2 regions of the Desulfothermus sp. genome follow, and region 2 is predicted to be linked to the other one. Evidence: riboswitches for the same ligand, from Rfam matches in the RefSeq annotation. Region 2 holds a riboswitch; the other holds the start of a gene.
What was found. A riboswitch is a leader RNA that binds a small molecule or an ion and turns the genes downstream of it on or off. The one in region 2 is predicted to bind cobalamin.
Positions count from the first base shown of each region.

Region 1: another riboswitch for cobalamin. It lies ahead of ACY2V1_RS10770 (hypothetical protein); the one in region 2 lies ahead of cbpB (peptide-modifying radical SAM enzyme CbpB).

Region 1 covers NZ_JBMYBT010000146.1:33-4,896, reverse strand. Annotated here, with positions in the region: gene ACY2V1_RS10780 (ABC transporter substrate-binding protein) at 1-667, shown strand, start outside; gene ACY2V1_RS10775 (adenosylcobinamide amidohydrolase) at 771-2,747, shown strand; cobalamin riboswitch at 2,788-3,117, shown strand; gene ACY2V1_RS10770 (hypothetical protein) at 3,270-3,530, shown strand; partial or broken gene ACY2V1_RS10765 (TonB-dependent receptor plug domain-containing protein) at 3,554-4,864, shown strand, end outside.
Region 2 covers NZ_JBMYBT010000045.1:917-13,206, reverse strand. Annotated here, with positions in the region: gene rsmG (16S rRNA (guanine(527)-N(7))-methyltransferase RsmG) at 1-52, opposite strand, end outside; gene feoB (ferrous iron transport protein B) at 221-2,395, shown strand; cobalamin riboswitch at 2,417-2,643, shown strand; gene cbpB (peptide-modifying radical SAM enzyme CbpB) at 2,891-4,261, shown strand; tRNA gene ACY2V1_RS03350 (tRNA-Asn) at 4,451-4,526, shown strand; gene ACY2V1_RS03345 (hypothetical protein) at 4,635-5,336, shown strand; gene ACY2V1_RS03340 (UvrD-helicase domain-containing protein) at 5,390-7,915, shown strand; gene ACY2V1_RS03335 (hypothetical protein) at 7,925-8,455, shown strand; gene ACY2V1_RS03330 (PD-(D/E)XK nuclease family protein) at 8,443-11,301, shown strand; gene ACY2V1_RS03325 (chemotaxis protein) at 11,308-12,216, opposite strand; gene ACY2V1_RS03320 (TetR/AcrR family transcriptional regulator) at 12,247-12,290, opposite strand, start outside.

The DNA.
Region 1 (4,864 bases), on a different contig from region 2:
GGTGGGATCTTATATATCTCCAAGTATTGAGAAGATACTTGCACTTAAACCAGATTTGTGTATTGCCACTAAAGACGGCAATCCAAAACACATTGTATTTAAACTTAAAGAAATTGGAATAAAGGTCTTTGTTGTTGATCCAAGAGATATTGAATCTCTGTTTTCCACAATGCTTGTTCTTGGGGAAATCGTTGGATGTGAGAAACAGGCCAAAGCAGTTGTGGAAAGGTTAAAGAAAGATGTGTTGTTAGTTCAAAAAAGAGCGTCATTGTATATCAATCCCCCAAAGGTATTCTTTCAAATAGGGGTGGATCCAATGGTTACAGTTGGTAAAAATACACTCATAGACAATTTAATAAAGGTAGCTGGGGGTGTAAATATATTTAAAAATCTTAAAGGGTATCCAAGAATCTCTGTTGAACAGGTCATAGGGTTAAATCCAGATATTATAATCATAACATCAATGGTTCATTCAGAACACAATTTAAATAACCTCAAACAATTCTGGGAAAAGTATAAAGAAATAAATGCAGTAAAATATTCAAATGTGTTTGTTGTAAATTCAGATTTTTTCAATCGTCCTTCACCTAGAGCAATTCAAGGACTAAAACTTCTGTCAATGATCTTTGAAAAGGCATTAAAAAAAATTGTCAATGAGAAAAATTGATAAAATAAAAATTTAAGAATTTGCAGCAAAATATATTTTAAAAGATATATACAAATGGGAGTATTGCTAAATTATGAATCTAAAAAAAATTTGGATTATATTTATGAGTTTATTTTTATATTCACCTCTTTCATATTGTTATCAAGTAAAATTTTTGGATGATGCTAAAAGATTCATAGAAATAAATAAAAAACCCCAAAAAGTTGTATCTCTTTCTCCATCTATTACTGAAATTTTGTATGAAATAGGTGAAAAAGAACATATTAAAGGGATAACATATTATGATGAATATGTAATAGAAGGAGCACATATAGTAGGTGGTTTTTTATATCCATCAACAAAGAGGATAAAAAAGATAAATCCTGATATAATTTTTTGTTCAAAAAGGCATAGAAAAATCATAAATGGATTTGAAAAAAATGGCGTTAAGATAATTGTTTTTGAACCAAAGGATATTCCTTCTTTATATAGGACAATCAAAATTTTATCAGATATATTTGAGAAAAAAGATAATGGACTTAGGCTAATTAAGAAGATTAAATATCAATTAGATCATATCCAAAAAAAATTGAGTCATATTAAGAAACAACAAAGATTACGGGTTATGAGAATAATGGGTAGGAATGTTTTAATGACTCCTACAGTAAATTCCTTTCAGACTCAACTCATCAAATTGGCAGGTGGCATTCCACCAAATTTTCAAGGACAAGGCTCTATTATTGAAGTCAGTAAAAGAGATTGGTTAAACTTTAATCCCCAGGTTGTGTATTTTTGTGGTGGAGACAAAAGATTAATAAATAAGATAAAAACACTACCAGGTTGGAGAGATGTATCAGCTATAAAAAATAATCGTATATATTCATATCCATGTGCTTTGACCTGTCGTCTTTCGGCCCATACGGGATATTTTGTATCGTGGCTGGCATCTGATATATATTCTAAAGAATTTTTGGATGATAGATATTGGGTAAATAAAGATAAAATAATATCAAAAAGGAAAATACCTATATCTCTTGGCTATATTAAAAGTGTGAATATCATAAAATCATCTATATTTGACTTTATAAATAAAACTATTCTAATAACCTTTGAAAAACCAATAAATATAATTTCAACCTTAGAAGGCCCCAGGTACAATATAATAAATGTCGGCAATCATTATACACCACCACCTTGTTGGAGAATTACTCATCACCTGGGATTAGAAAAATCCAGAAAAAGGATATATAATACTCTACAAATTAAAGAGGAAGATTCAAGTCTCTTGTTTACAGGCGCAGATATGGATAATCTGGCCATGATAAAAAAAGAATACAAAGATTTGGCAGTCTATGTGTTTGCAACTGCAGGGGTTAAGACCAATGCCATGAGAATGTCAAAAGATATGGGTTGCTATTATGAAATAGACCCAGGCACAATTAATATGATAATTATGACAAATGCAAAACTCACTCCTCGGGCCATGACCAGAGCTATAATCACTGCAACAGAGGCAAAAAGTGCTCTATTAAATGATCTTGATATAAGAAGTTCATACAATCCCAAAATATATCAGGCAACAGGCACGGGCACAGATAATATAATTATTGTTCAAGGAGATGGGAAATTTACTTTAGACAATGCAGGTGGTCATTCAAAACTTGGAGAATTAATTGCAAAGGCCGTATATGATGCGGTAAAAATTGCTATAAAAAAACAAAATAAACTGATAGAAGATCGATCTATTTTTAAAAAATTAAACGAAAGGGACATATCTATATTTGATATTGTCTACAATAGTGAACTTATACCAAAAAATAAAAAGGAATTTTTTGTTCAAAAATTAGAAGATCTTCTTTTAAAGAAAGAATATGCATCTATTATGCAGGAATTTTTAGTTCTGTCTGATGAATATGAAAAAGGCCATATAAAAGATATATCTGCTGTTTCTAAATTGGAACAACTTGTTTTAAGTTCTATATCAGGAAAGGAAAATATAGAAGTAAAAAGATTTGTTAATGATAATAATATCCCTAAGGTTTTAAAGATAGGACTAAATTCATTTTTAACAGCTGTAGAGGAGTCTGTAACTAACCAGTAAGCCAAAAAAGATAATTCTTGACTTTTGATTTGAGTTGGGTTTTATATAAAATCTACCAGGTGCCTATAATGGGCTTAAAAGGGAATCCGGTGAGAATCCGGAACCGGCCCGCGGCTGTGATAAGGGGACGAAAGCTGCAAAATGCCACTCTGGTTAAAACACCAGGGGAAGGCGCAGCTTGCTCCGTTGAATAATGCAACGGGGCCTTGACCTGTTGAATTTCCCAAAAGGGAACTATATTCAACAGGGCCTGCCCTGTTGAATAATAACAGGGTGAGTTCTGTTGAATCTCCTAAGAAAAGGGGTTATTCAACAGGGCAAGTAGGATGATCCTTAGAGTCAGAAGACCTGCCTGGAAAGAGCTTTTAAGTCTCTCGGAGCAAGGGGCTTAAAAACTATATATAGTTTTGGGGATAAAAACGGGAAATCCCTGAAATCCTGCTTGTATGAAGGATTTCAGGGATTTTTTTATTTGTATTTTAAACAATGAAAAATTTAAGTTTAAAAAAAGGAGGAAAGGTTATGAGGACAGGAGTTATTTGTTATGTTAGAACAGACACTGAAAATTTGGATCTAGAGCAGGTAAAAAAGGATCTAAAAAAAATTTTTAAAGATGCAGACTTAATAGAAATTGCCCATTCTCCAGGTAGTGAGGAAGATATAACTTATGGTTGGTGGGAAATGACAAGACGTGGGATGAAAAGGATACTCCTTAGATTTGTAGAAATTGGAAAGGACATGAAGATCAAATTCACTGGCAAAGAAATGAGACTTTGTGGCTAAAATATCAAGGAGGAAATCACAAAATGAAAAAGTATTTAGTAGTTTTCATCGGAATTTTAGCCTTTCTTGTTTCTCAAGATACCTTTGCATATGAAAACCAGACCTCGTTGGATACTATAGTGGTTACTGCAAGCAGGTACAAAGAATCTATAAAAGAAACACCCATGAACATCCAGGTAATTGGACCAGAAGAGATAGAAGCCTCCTCTGCAAGGGATTTAGGAGAGCTCCTTTCAGAAAAGGGCATAGGCACTATTAGACAATATCCTGGCACCTTAACATCTGTTGGAATTCGTGGTTTTAGAACAGAAACACACGGAAATGACCTCCTTGGACATGTACTTATCCTTTTAGATGGTAGACGTGCAGGAACAGGAAATGTGGCCAAGATCCTAACAAAAAACATTGAAAGAATAGAAATTATCAGAGGTCCTGGGGCAGTTCAATATGGATCTGCTGGTATTGGCGGTGTTATAAATGTAATAACAAAAAGGGGAAGAGGAAAACCCCATGCTTTTTTGGAAGGAACACTTGGAAGCTTCAATTATCAAGACGGGACCATAGGCTCTTTTGGTAAAATAAATAAATTTGACTACTCATTTTCTTATAGCCGAGGGAAAATGGACGACTATGATACAGCAGATAACACAAAATACAAAAATACAGGCTATGATAAAAAAGAGAATTACTCCTTTAACATTGGTTATGAGTTCTTACCTGGTAACAGGATTGGTGTAATCTATACCAAATTTGATGTGGATAGAGCAGGCAGTCCTTCTTATCTAAGTCAAAATGATTTAGATGATTATTCAGATAAATCTCTTAGTTCAGCGGATTTCATTTATGAGGGCACTACTTCATCACTTCCTCTATTTTGGAAGTTTAGATACTTTCAGGGAAAAGACAGAGATAGATGGGTAGATCCACTTATGAGTAATCCTGACGGCTGGGATGATGGAATCCCCACAACAAAAGAAACAACTCATAGGGGAGCACAAGGGCAGCTTACCCTGGATATGGAAAACTTTGTAATAACAGGCGGTTTTGACTGGGTGTATTACAGAATTGAATCAAGTCCATATCAACCCAGAGAAACCAAATATAAAAATCCAGCTGGATTTATTCTGGGAAAGATCAAACTCCTTGATAATAGATTTGTCATATCTGGTGGTGCTAGATATGACAAATTTAAAGTAGAAGTGGAAAAAGGGGAAGGACATGATAAAGACAAGACACATATATGCCCAACAATAGGGGCGACATATCTTATTAATGATAATATCAAAATCAGGGCAAACTATGCCCAGGGCTATAGGATGCCAAGTGCAAAAGAA
Region 2 (12,290 bases):
TTTGCTCAGAAATTTTTTTGAAAATGTATTTTTCGAGAGAGATTTCATCCATGGGTAGTTTTTAAAAAAAGAATCTAAAAAAGACAATTGGGATTTTAATAAAAAAAATGCTATTTGCTGGGTCCGTTTTTTATTGACTATACATAAAGGTCAAGATTATCAGTTTAGTTTAACCAAAGTTGATAAGTTCAGGTTATAAGGCCTATCCTCAGGAGGAGATATGAAGGAATTTACAATAGCCCTTGCTGGCAACCCCAATTCAGGAAAGACCACGCTTTTTAATCTTTTAACTGGTGCAAGGCAGCATGTTGGAAATTATCCTGGTATTACAGTTGAGAAGAGGGAGGGGTATGTAAAATTTGGGGATGTGAAGTTAAGGATTGTTGATCTGCCTGGGACATATTCTCTTACAGCATATTCTCAAGAGGAGTTAGTTGCCAGAAATTTTCTTGTAAATGAGCGACCATCTTTGGTGGTGGACGTTATTGATGCTACAAATTTAGAGAGACACATGTATTTGGCTGTGCAATTTATGGAACTTGGTGCACCCTTACTTTTAGTTCTAAATATGATGGATGAGGTGGAAAAGAAAGGGATGGAAATAGATATTGATAAATTGTCTTCTCTTTTAAAGTGTCCTGTGGTGCCAATGGTGGCAAAAAAGGGTATAGGTAAAGATAAGTTAATTGAAAGGATGATTGATTGTTCAATCGAGAAAAGGGATTGGACGCCTCTTACTATTTCATATGGACCAGACTTGGATCCCGTGATTGAAGAGATTTCAACCATTGTAGAGGAGAACAAGTTTTTAACTGAAAAATATCCAGCCAGATGGATAGCTTTAAAATACTTAGAGGAAGATGAAGATATATTGTCTCAAGGTGATGCGCAGGATTTAGATGTGTCTAATAAATTAAAGTCACTAGTTGATAAGGTGTCAACTCATTGTGAAAAGACCTTAAATACTGTTCCAGAGGCAATAGTTGCTGATTATAGATATGGTTATATTCATTCCCTGTTAAAAGGAGTAATAAAATACCGTTTTGATCCAGATAGATTGGATATTTCAGATAAAATAGATAGGGTTCTGACACACAGATTTATTGGCCCGCTTATTATGGTTGTTATTTTATATCTAATGTTTAAGATGACTTTTTTGTTTGGGGAATACCCCCTTGCTTTGATTCAAGATTTTTTTGGATTTTTATCTAACTTGGCCTCTAACTATCTTCCTCCTGGTTTTTTTAAATCCCTTGTGATTTCAGGAATTATAGATGGGGTAGGCGGGGTTATGAGTTTTGTCCCTTTGATTATGATCATGTTTTTCATCTTAGCCTTTTTAGAGGACAGTGGTTACATGGCGAGGATGGCGTATATGCTGGATCGTGTGTTAAGGATATTTGGTCTCCATGGATATTCAGTTATGCCTTTTATAATCTCAGGGGGTATCCCAGGTGGATGTGCAGTTCCAGGTATTATGGCCACCAGGACATTGAGGGGGCCAAAAGAAAAAATAGCCACTATTTTGACAGCACCGTTTTTTTCTTGTGGCGCAAAGGTACCAGTATTCTTGTTACTTGCTAGCGCATTTTTTCCTAAAACTGGCGATAAGCTTATGTTTTTTTTGACCATTTTTTCCTGGTTGTGGGCACTTATTATAGCAAAGCTATTTAGAATAAGCGTAATACGAGGAGAATCCACTCCTTTTGTTATGGAGCTACCACCTTACAGGCTTCCAACTCTAAAGGGTCTTGTTATTCATACCTGGGAGAGAGTCTGGCAGTATTTAAGAAAGGCTGGAACTGTTATTTTATTGATATCAATTATTATATGGGCAGGGATGAGCTATCCAACTCCTCCAAAAAGTTTAATTATCCCCTTAGATAAAAAAATAAATTCTTTAAAACTTAAGCTATCAAAGACCAATTATGACAAAATTAAGGAAAAGCAAATTCAGGATAAAATTCAAAGCTTAATTGCTGAGAAAAAAAAGATAGCACTTACACATTCGTTTGCTGGAAGATTAGGGATTCTCTTAGAAGACGTCACAAAGATGGCTGGTTTTGATTGGAAGAGTAATATAGCTCTAATAGGTGGAATAGCTGCAAAGGAAGTGATTGTATCCACTCTGGGAACAGCATATTCATTAGGGGAAGTGGATGTGGAAAATTCATCGTCTTTGTCTGAGAGAATAGCCAATGATCCAGATTGGAACAAAATAAAAGCCTTAAGTTTCATGATATTTGTGCTAATTTATGCCCCATGTTTTGTCTCTGTTGTTACAATTGCCCAGGAATCCAATTGGAAATGGGCAATTTTTAGTGTGTTTTTTAATACCTTAACTGCATTCTTTATGTCTATATTAATTTATCAATTAGGAATTAGATTTTTTTAATAGGTTGACTTTTTAGTGGATTTTTATTATTTATCTCCTAAACAAAGGAATTATGTCTCCTAACATCTCGGAACACGGTGAAAATCCGTGGCGGTCCCGCCGCTGTAATCGGGGAGGTTGTTCCACCTAGGGGCCAGATAGTATAATGTGTCTGGTCCGGTCACTCTCAATGTCCACTTTGGGGGGAAGGCCGTGGGACATACTGATGATCCGAGAGCCAGAAGACCTGTTAGGAGATGGAATTCACGGTGTCCTGATGGTAAAGGGGCCCGGGGAAACAATAGCTGTTTTCCTGGGTCCCTTTTTTATTTACAGGTGGAAATTAGATATGAATTTTTACTTAGTGGTCCACAGCAAAAAATAAAATAGGAGGTATGAGGTATGAAGAAAAATGTAATATCTTATCGTCGCAGGTGCAAAAAAATAGGGAAAAATACTGGTCTTTCCCACTACATCCTTTTGACCCCAAAGGCCAAGAAATAGGTAAAATATAACATGAATAAAAGAACATATGTAAATACCGGTTTTGGTCCCAGGTTTTCTGTCTTGGAAATTGGTGTAGATGATAAGGTTGCAGTTGTTGAGGGAGATAGTGGATTTTGGGCAATAGTGGATGCATCAGAGCTTCCTTCTGCTCTTAGTGGAAAATTGACAGAGGATTTTCTCAAAAAAGAAAAAGAGTTCAAGGAAGAAATGGAGCTCCTTAGATTTAAGCTGCCACCATCTGCTGTTTATTTTAATCCCACTGACAGGTGTAATTTTGATTGCACTTATTGTTATCTTCCAAGGGAGAGACGGAAAAATGGGATTTCCATGAGTCCCAAAGAAGTGTGCGCCAGTCTTGAGAAGCTTCTTATCTTTTTTAAAGATGTGCTTGGAGATGATGCCAAACCACAGGTGATATTCCATGGTGCTGAGCCAATGATGGTAAAAGATGCTGTTTTTGAGGGAATATCCAGGTATAAAGATGATTTTCTTTTTGGTATTCAGACCAATGGGACCCTTCTTACAGATGAGGACTTAGAGTTCATAAAGAAAAATCAGGTGGGTCTTGGTATATCCTTAGATGCTCCTGTGGAGGAAATAGCCAATGCAACCAGGAAGAGCTGGACAGGGAAAGGTGGTTTTAAAAAGGTAGTTGAAGTTATAAAAAAACTCTCAGATTATCCTGCTTACAATGTGATTACTACAGTAACAAAACACAATGTGTCAGTTTTAAAGGATCTGGTTAGATTTTATTATGATTTAGAGGTTCCTGTGATAATGCTAAATCCTGTTCGTTGCACTCAGGAAGGCGGAAGGCTCTCTAAGCCAGATGATATGGTGTTTTTAAAAGAGATTATAGAAGCCTTAGATCTAACATATGAGCTCTATGAGTCCCATGGGAGGAAATTGGTAGTTGCTAACTTTGCTAATATCATGGCGGGAATCCTGGGGCCAACTGGTAGAAGGCTTATGTGCGATATATCTCCATGTGGTGGTGGAAGATGTTTCTTTGCTTTGGCTGCCAATGGAGATATCTTCCCATGCAGTGAATTTATAGGTATTCCAGAGTTTAGGGCAGGAAATATTAATGAAGAGCCGTTATCTGATATTCTAAAAAAAGAACAGATCAAGATGGTGACCAGTAGAATGGTTGAAAAGATAGAGCCCTGTAAGTCGTGTGCTGTTAGACATTTCTGCGGCGCCCCATGTCCAGCTGAGGTGTACATGCTAAATGGAGATCTCAATACAGTTGCACCATTTTGCAATTTCTATGAAGGGTTAATTCGGTATGCCTTTAAAATCATAGCCATGGGAAGGGAAAACGCTTATATCTGGGATGGCTGGGAAGAAGAAACTGAGTGTACTTATAACTTTGCTTAAAAATATGCTGTGGACCACTAAGCAAAAATTTATAACTAGCTATTTCCCCTGTGATATCTGAATTAAATTTGTTAGTGTGTTTTTAGGAAAAGAATAACAAATACATATAGTTATCACATAGTTATAATTCAAAAAATTAATCCTTGACATATAACAGGAAATAAATATAATCCCTTTCCGTTGCATTGATCCCCGGTAGCTCAAGCGGCAGAGCGGGTGACTGTTAATCACCATGTTGGCGGTTCAAGTCCGCCCCGGGGAGCCATTTTAATGTAGATATTTTACCTTTCCCGTAAACTTTTTGTCTCTCCTTCAGTACTTTTCTTTTTATAATAGAGTTGCAAAAATAAAAAGAGTAAGTTATAAAAACTTTATGCCTTATAGTGCAAATGTAATCAGATTACTTGAAAAAGTAGAGCCTTCTACGAGGGAGGTGCTTATTGCCGTTTTAGAGGAGATAGAGCGGCAGAGGGAAGAATCTGTTACAAAAAAGGAATTTAATGAGCTAAAGGATATTGTCTTTGACCTAGCAGAGGCACAAAAGAAGACAGAGCAGAGGGTAAATGAGCTAGCAGAGGCACAAAAGAGGACAGAACAGAGATTAAATGAACTAGCGGAAGCTCAACAGAGAACTGAACAGGAGCTTAAAAAACTTATAGGAGAACACCGCAAAACAAGAGAACAGCTTGGTGGTCTGGCCCATACAGTTGGCTATATACTAGAAGATAGAGCATATGTTGGTCTGCCTCCACTCCTTGAAAAAGAAAAAAATATAAAATTAATCTCTCCGCTAAAAAGGGATTACCTAGAAATTGGACCTGGTAAATACGTAGAGCTAAATATTATAGGAAAGGCAAAAAGAAATGGGAATACTATATGGGTCGTGGGAGAGTGCAAGACACAGCTTAAAAAAAGAGATGTTGACAATTTTTTAAAGACAATATCTAAAGTAAAAGATTTTATAGGAACAGAGATTTTTCCTGTTTTAGTTACCTACCAGTCCTCCCCTCCAGTTCAAAGATATGTGAAGGAAAAAGGGATAGACCTTTATTTTTCTTATCAATTCCCAATATAATTTCGAAGAGACAGTCTCTACAATATAATTAAAAGATTTTTGGTCTTTATCTTATGGAATTTACAAAAGAAAAATCCATTCCATCAATTTCAATTATTAAGGCATCAGCAGGTTCAGGTAAGACCTTTGAACTGGCAATTAATTTTTTAAAGATGTTAAATTTATCTTTCCCAAATCCCTTCCATTTAAGAAAAATAATAGCAATTACCTTTACCAACAAAGCTGCCTATGAAATGAAAGAGAGGATTTTATACTTTTTAAAAAATATTGCCCTTAGTACGGATTTTGGAATTGAGCTAACTAGAATATCAGGTCTAAAAAAACAAGATGCAATTAAATGGCTGGATATTGTAATTGAAAATTACACAGATTTTAATGTTAAAACAATAGACTCTCTTTTATTTTCTCTATTTAAGGGGTTTTGTTTTGAATTAAATATGAGTCCTGAACTAGACGTGGTGTTTTCTCTAGATGAAATAATAGATGAATCATTTGATTTAATGTTGAAAAATTTAATTGAAAATAATTATGATAAATTTCTAGAACTCTTGACTACTTATTTAAATGTAGAACAAAAAAGGGGATTTTATCCAGAAAATGGAATAAAAAGGAGGTTTTTAGAACTATATAAACATGCTTATAAAGGAATTAGACCTGTTGAATTAGAAATTGATAAATATTATTTATTAAGGGAAAAGGTTAGAAAAACCTATGATAATTTCTATAAGTGGTGTGCAAAATTGAATCCTCATTTAAATAAATCAAAATTGAGGTCATTAAGAGTTGATCTGGCTGAGGAAGAAATAGTAGATAAAGCCTTTTGGAAATATAATTTTAAAGATCTCTTTAAAAAGAAGGAACTTCCCAAGGTAGATAAAGAAGATTTAAAGAAGTTTAAAAAGGTATATGAAGATTTTAATAAGAGTGTTGAAGAATTTAGTCGCTTAATAGGGAAATTTGCCTATTATCAAGCAGTTGGCTATACCTACGCATTAAATGAGCTTACTAGATATGTGGATGAAGTTTGTAGAAAAAATAGAGTGACCCTCCTTAGTACATGGATAGAACATATTAAAGAACAGATAATTAAACAGGGTTGTCTTCCTTTGATTTATGCCTATCTTGGAGAGAAATTATTATATTTTTTGTTTGATGAGTTTCAAGATACATCCAGGGAGCAATGGGAAGGGCTCTTACCCCTCTTGGAAGAAGCCATATCAAGAGGGGGCACTGTTTTTGTTGTTGGAGATGTAAAACAGGCAATTTATAGGTGGAGGGGCGGTGATTGGACCTTATTTAATGATATAAAAAATACATTTTATATAAATAGTATTAAAGAAAGTACACTTCCATACAACTACAGATCCCACCCTGCTATTGTGGATTTTGTTGGTAAGATGTTTTTGCCCTTAGCAGATTATGATTGGGTATATGATGAGTTTTCTTTGACAGTGCTTGGAAAAAACAGAGATAAAAGTGTTAGGCAACAATTTGCTCAGTCTCTTTCTCATAACTACAAGGACGTAAAACAGGTCCCAAAGGTCCCTGCTTTTGAAGATTCCTCTATTTACCTATTGCGATTAAAGGGAGAGAGGGAAGATGTCCAAAATGGTTTAAAGAAACATTTAACAAATAGTGTAAAAGAATTATGGGATCGCATCTCCACTAAAAATGGGTTTGATACACTGGCAATATTAGTTAGGAGTAATGAACAGGCCAAAGAAGTCTCCTCATGGCTCCTTGAAAAAAATATCCCTGTTATAACAGAAAATTCCTTAAATTTGTGGGCATCTACACTTATTCGCGGCATTTATTGCCTTTTGCGTCTTATTTTAGACCCTTTGGATACTGTTGCCCAATATGGAGTCTTAGTCTCAGGGATATTGCCAGAAAAACACATTAATGAACATAAATTAATATCAACTTATTTTAAAGAAAAATACACCAAACTCATTGCAGCCATTGATGAATTGCTAGATGAGATAAAAAAATATGTAACTTATGTATCTTGTTATGAACTTTTAATGATAATATCCAATCTCTTAAACTTAGAAGAGAGATTTTATTCTAATGAATTGCAAGACCACAGGGTCTTTTGGGAAAAGCTTTTAGAACTTACCTATGAAGTGGAAACAGAAGGGCGATTGTGTTTAGAAGATTACCTTGATTTTTTGGAATCAGGAGGGCTTGATTCACAGATTGGCTTGCCAGAAGATAGCATGGCAGTGCAGGTTATGACCATCCATAAGGCCAAAGGTCTTGAATTTGATTATGTATATATCCCCTATACAGACTGGGACCTAGATCAAAGGGGTCGCATAGTAGTCAAAGATTCAGAATTGGTATCTTTGTGCAAAAAGGCAGAATTGTTTTTAACAGATGTAAAAAAAATGAGGGATGAAGATATTGCATATAATGCAATGGAACTTATAAATCTCTTTTATGTTGCATTGACCAGGGCCAAGAAAGGGATTTATTTGTATTTATTAGATTATAAAAAAACAGGGCCTTCTCTGTTTTCAAAATGGATTGAAAAATTAATACAAAAGGCAAATTTAAATGTGACAGATATACAGTAAAGGTTATATATGTTTTATCCAAAAATAATTATAAAAAAAATTTCCTCTGAATCAGATAATATTGATAATATCAAAAAAGGAGAAATTGTCCATTTTATAATGTCAAAAATAAAATCTAAGGAGGATATTAAAAATTTAGATGAAATTACATTGAAGGCTATTTCTTATTTTGGAGAAAAATTTTATAAGTGGAACATTGAAAAAGATTTTATAAATCCAATAAAAAATATTGTAGATCACCCTAAATTAAAAAACATAATGTTTATTAAAGATGCTAAAAACTTCAGTGAAAGAGATATTATTATTCCTTTGAATAATAGCTACAAAACAATAAGGCCAGATAAAGTGATAATCTCAAAGGAAAAGGTTTATGTCTTGGAATTTAAGAGTGAATATTCAGAAGATGGTTACAAAAAAAATATAGCTCAATTAAGAGAATATATATTTTATTTAAAGAAAATGTTTAAAAAGCCCGTTTTAGGTTTTCTGATTTATATATTTTCTAACAAAGTAGTGGAAGCAAGAGGATGGGAACAATAAAAATAGTTCCATTTTATGCAAAACTCTTAAAAGTGGTTGCAAAAGAAGTTGCAATGGAAAATAAAGAGTTATCTCATGTCAATGTAATTTTTACCCATAACAGATCAATTCATTTTTTTAATTACTATTTATCCCAATATATTGATAAACCATGTTTTTTGGGTAAATGGTTTGGTTTTGAGGACTGGGTAAAGGAACTTTTTTTTGAGTATGGTGGTGAAGCTGCAACTTATACAACGTTAAGTGAGATGGAGCAGGCATATGTAGCTTATTTAGCTGCCATGGATATTTTGCCTGAAAAATATCACAAGGGCTTTGGAGAGTTTTTTTTCTGGGTCTTTGAGTTATCAAAGATCTTTAGAGAATTTGATACTGAGTTGGTAGAGCCTCAAGATGTATTGTATCCACCTGTTGAAAAAGTGGGCGATACTGGGGCCATGTTACTTGAGCGGGTGGGCAAGATTTATAAAAAATATAATGAGTATTTAGAAAAAAATAAATGGATAACCCATTCAAAGAAGTTGAGCTATCTTGCAAAAATAGATGACCTAAAAATAAATGGAAAATTTTATTTTGTAGGCTTTTTTGCCTTAACCAACGCAGAATCACTGATACTTAAAAAATTTTATGATGCAGATGGAGTTTTTTACTGGCAGGCAGATTATGAGGATTTGCCAAACGTATATAAAGAATGGCAAAGAGATTGGAATATCAGTGACCTAAAGCCTGTCAAAGTTGAGCCTGACGGGGAAAGGAGAAAAATAACCTTTTTTGATTCCCATGACCTACACACAGAGCTAAAACAAGTAAAAAATAAGTTGTTAGATTTAAAAGAAAAGGTCAAAGGACCTGATGAAGTAGCCATTATTGTCCCAAATCCCAGCAGTTTAATTCCAATTTTGTTTCATATACCAAGCGAGTTAGAGATAAACATAACAATGGGATATCCGTTTCAGTTAAGTGGGATTTATGTTTTAATAGATCTGCTGTTTAAGATGATTTTAAAAAAGGATGAGAGATATGGATATCCAACAAATCTGTTTATAAAGTTGCTTAGAGGACCTTATTTCAGAGAATTTAATAAGTTCCAGGTGGTTGTTAGCTGTTTAGTAAAGCGTTTAGATCCTTTTGTTACCAAACAAGAGGCAATATCCTTGTGTTATGAGTTTTCCGAAGAAATTGAAAAATCAGGAGTAAATACTTATGAGCTTGTTAAATTTATAGAAGATTTTTTTTCCAATATTATAGCCCCTTTTGAAGGTAGTAAATCCTTAAAGGAACTTGGTGAGGCATTAATTTCCTTGCTTGATTTTGTAGAATCCTTGGAAATAGGTTTGGAAACAATAGAAAAGGAATTTGTATTTTATCTTCTGGGTACAATTAATGATTCCCTCTCTTGGTCCATTTTTTCCAATGTAACCATGAAGACTCCAGAGCTATACTCTATAGCCAAAAACATAATGACTTCGCTCAAGGTCCCTTTTGAAGGAGAGCCCATTAAGGGAATTCAGATAATGGGTGTTTTGGAGAGCCGAGATCTAGGATTTGATCATCTTATGATTATTGACGCAAATGAGGGTATTTTGCCTTCTGTACCAACTCCCTCCCCCCTTTTGCCTCAAGAGCTACGTCAAGTAATGGGGTTTTCTACCAGAGGAAAGGAAGAAAATATATATGCATATCATTTTGAGAGGCTTGTTAAGAGTTCAATTGACGTATCATTACTATATCAAAATAAGACAGTATCAACAGGAAGTTTAGAAGGGAAAAAGACCAGGTCCAGATTTATAGAAAAATTGATTTGGGACTTTGAAAAACACATACAAAAGATAATAAAAGATTCTGATACTGTTTTTGAGACAAAAGATTACACAGTAGAGATGAAAAAATCTAAAGAGAACATAACCATTCCAGAAATAAATAATATTGTTTTAGAAAAAAGTGAGGATATTAAAAAAAATATATCTTCAATGTTAAATTTTATCAGTCCTACAATGTTAAATACATATATTAAATGTCCGAAAAAGTTTTTGTTCCAATATGTCTTAAAATTAACTACCACACCGAAGACTGATCAAATTCCAACAAATGAGATAGGAAATATTGTCCATAAAACATTAGAGTTGTTTTTTAGAGAATACATTAAGGCTAATAATGGTATTATCCTTAAAAAGGATTTAAATTTTGACTCGTTATTTGATATCTTTTTATGTCTTTTTAATGAAAATTCTATTTTTAAGAAGATTTCAAGATCTAAAAAAGAGATGTTTGTTGTATCTGCAAAATACAGGCTGAAAAATTTTCTTGAAAATTTACCAGAGAAAACAGAAATAATAGCTCTGGAAAAAGAGATGCAGCTAGAATTGGCGTTGGATAAAAATACGTACATACTTAAAGGGAAAATAGATAGGATAGATAAAAGAGATGATTATATATTTATTTTGGATTACAAAACAGGTAGGATACCAAATTCTGGAGATATTTTCAGAGAATTTGAGATTCCTTCTATTAATGATGTTGATGGATTTTATAACTTATATAGATATTTAAAGGACATTCAAATTCCATTTTACATATATTTGTATGGACATAAAAATGATAATTTTAAAAATATTATAGGTGGCTTTGTTGATTTATCAAAAGATGGAAGAGAGATTTTATACAAAGATGTAAGAAGGTTAAAACCTGATTTTTTAGACCAATATAACATTTTTTTTAAAAATACATTTGAAGACATATTAAAATTTTTGGTTAACCATATTAAAGAAGGACCTATATTTGGGCCAGTAGAGCCTAATTTTTGTAGATTTTGTGATTATATGATGTGTTGTGCAAATAGCAATTAATGGTTATCAATTATTGGCCTTTTCTATTAGTTGTAAAGCCCTTTTTGCAAGCTCTACTAATTCAGGTTTTGATATCTGATCGTCAGCACCAACAGATTGCCCTTTGTGGCGTATTGTATCTGTAATCACTGATGAGAATAAGATAACAGGGATTTTATTTAATACAGGGTCTTCTTTGATTTTTTTTGTCAGAGTAAATCCATCCATTTGGGGCATTTCAATGTCAGTAATCACAAGATTGCATCTTGTTAAAATATCTCCTTCTCCTTGCTTTAGATTAACTAGATACTCCCATGCCTCTTTTCCATTTTTTGCTGTATGAATATCAAAACCCTTTAGGTGGTCAATTAACATATTTCTTACAGTGGGTGAGTCATCAGCAATGAGTACTTTGTATTTTTTTTGAGCCTGCTCATGTGTGATTATACCCTCTTCTAAGAAGATAGGTACCATTTCTGCTACTATTTTTTCTACGTCCAAGGTGAATATAATCCTCGAGTCAAATTTGACTACTCCTGTAATACAGGGTGTCTTACCTTCATAATCAATGTCCACAGGTGGAGATACATTTTCCCAACTTATTCTATGTATTCTAGTAAGACCAGAAACCAAAAATGCTACCTTCATGCGATTGAATTCTGTAACAATGACCTTCCCACTTGAGTCCAATGGTGTGTTGTATAAGTATATTCCAAGGTCTAAAAGGGGTATAACTTCTTCTCTCAACCTGATGAGGCCCAGAAAGCAAGGATGAGGTCTTGCAGGTATTTTAGTCACTTCAGGATATCTAATTATCTCCTGAACTTTAATTACATTTATCCCGTAATATTCTTTTATCCCTTGAGCCTTTTCAATATAGAATTCAACTATTTCTAACTCGTTAGTACCAGTCTCCAACAAAATATTTGTTGCCATGAATGATCTCCAGAAAGTATAAAATCTGTCTTACACAATACAGTTTAATGCCTTTTCAAATACTTTGCAAGTGA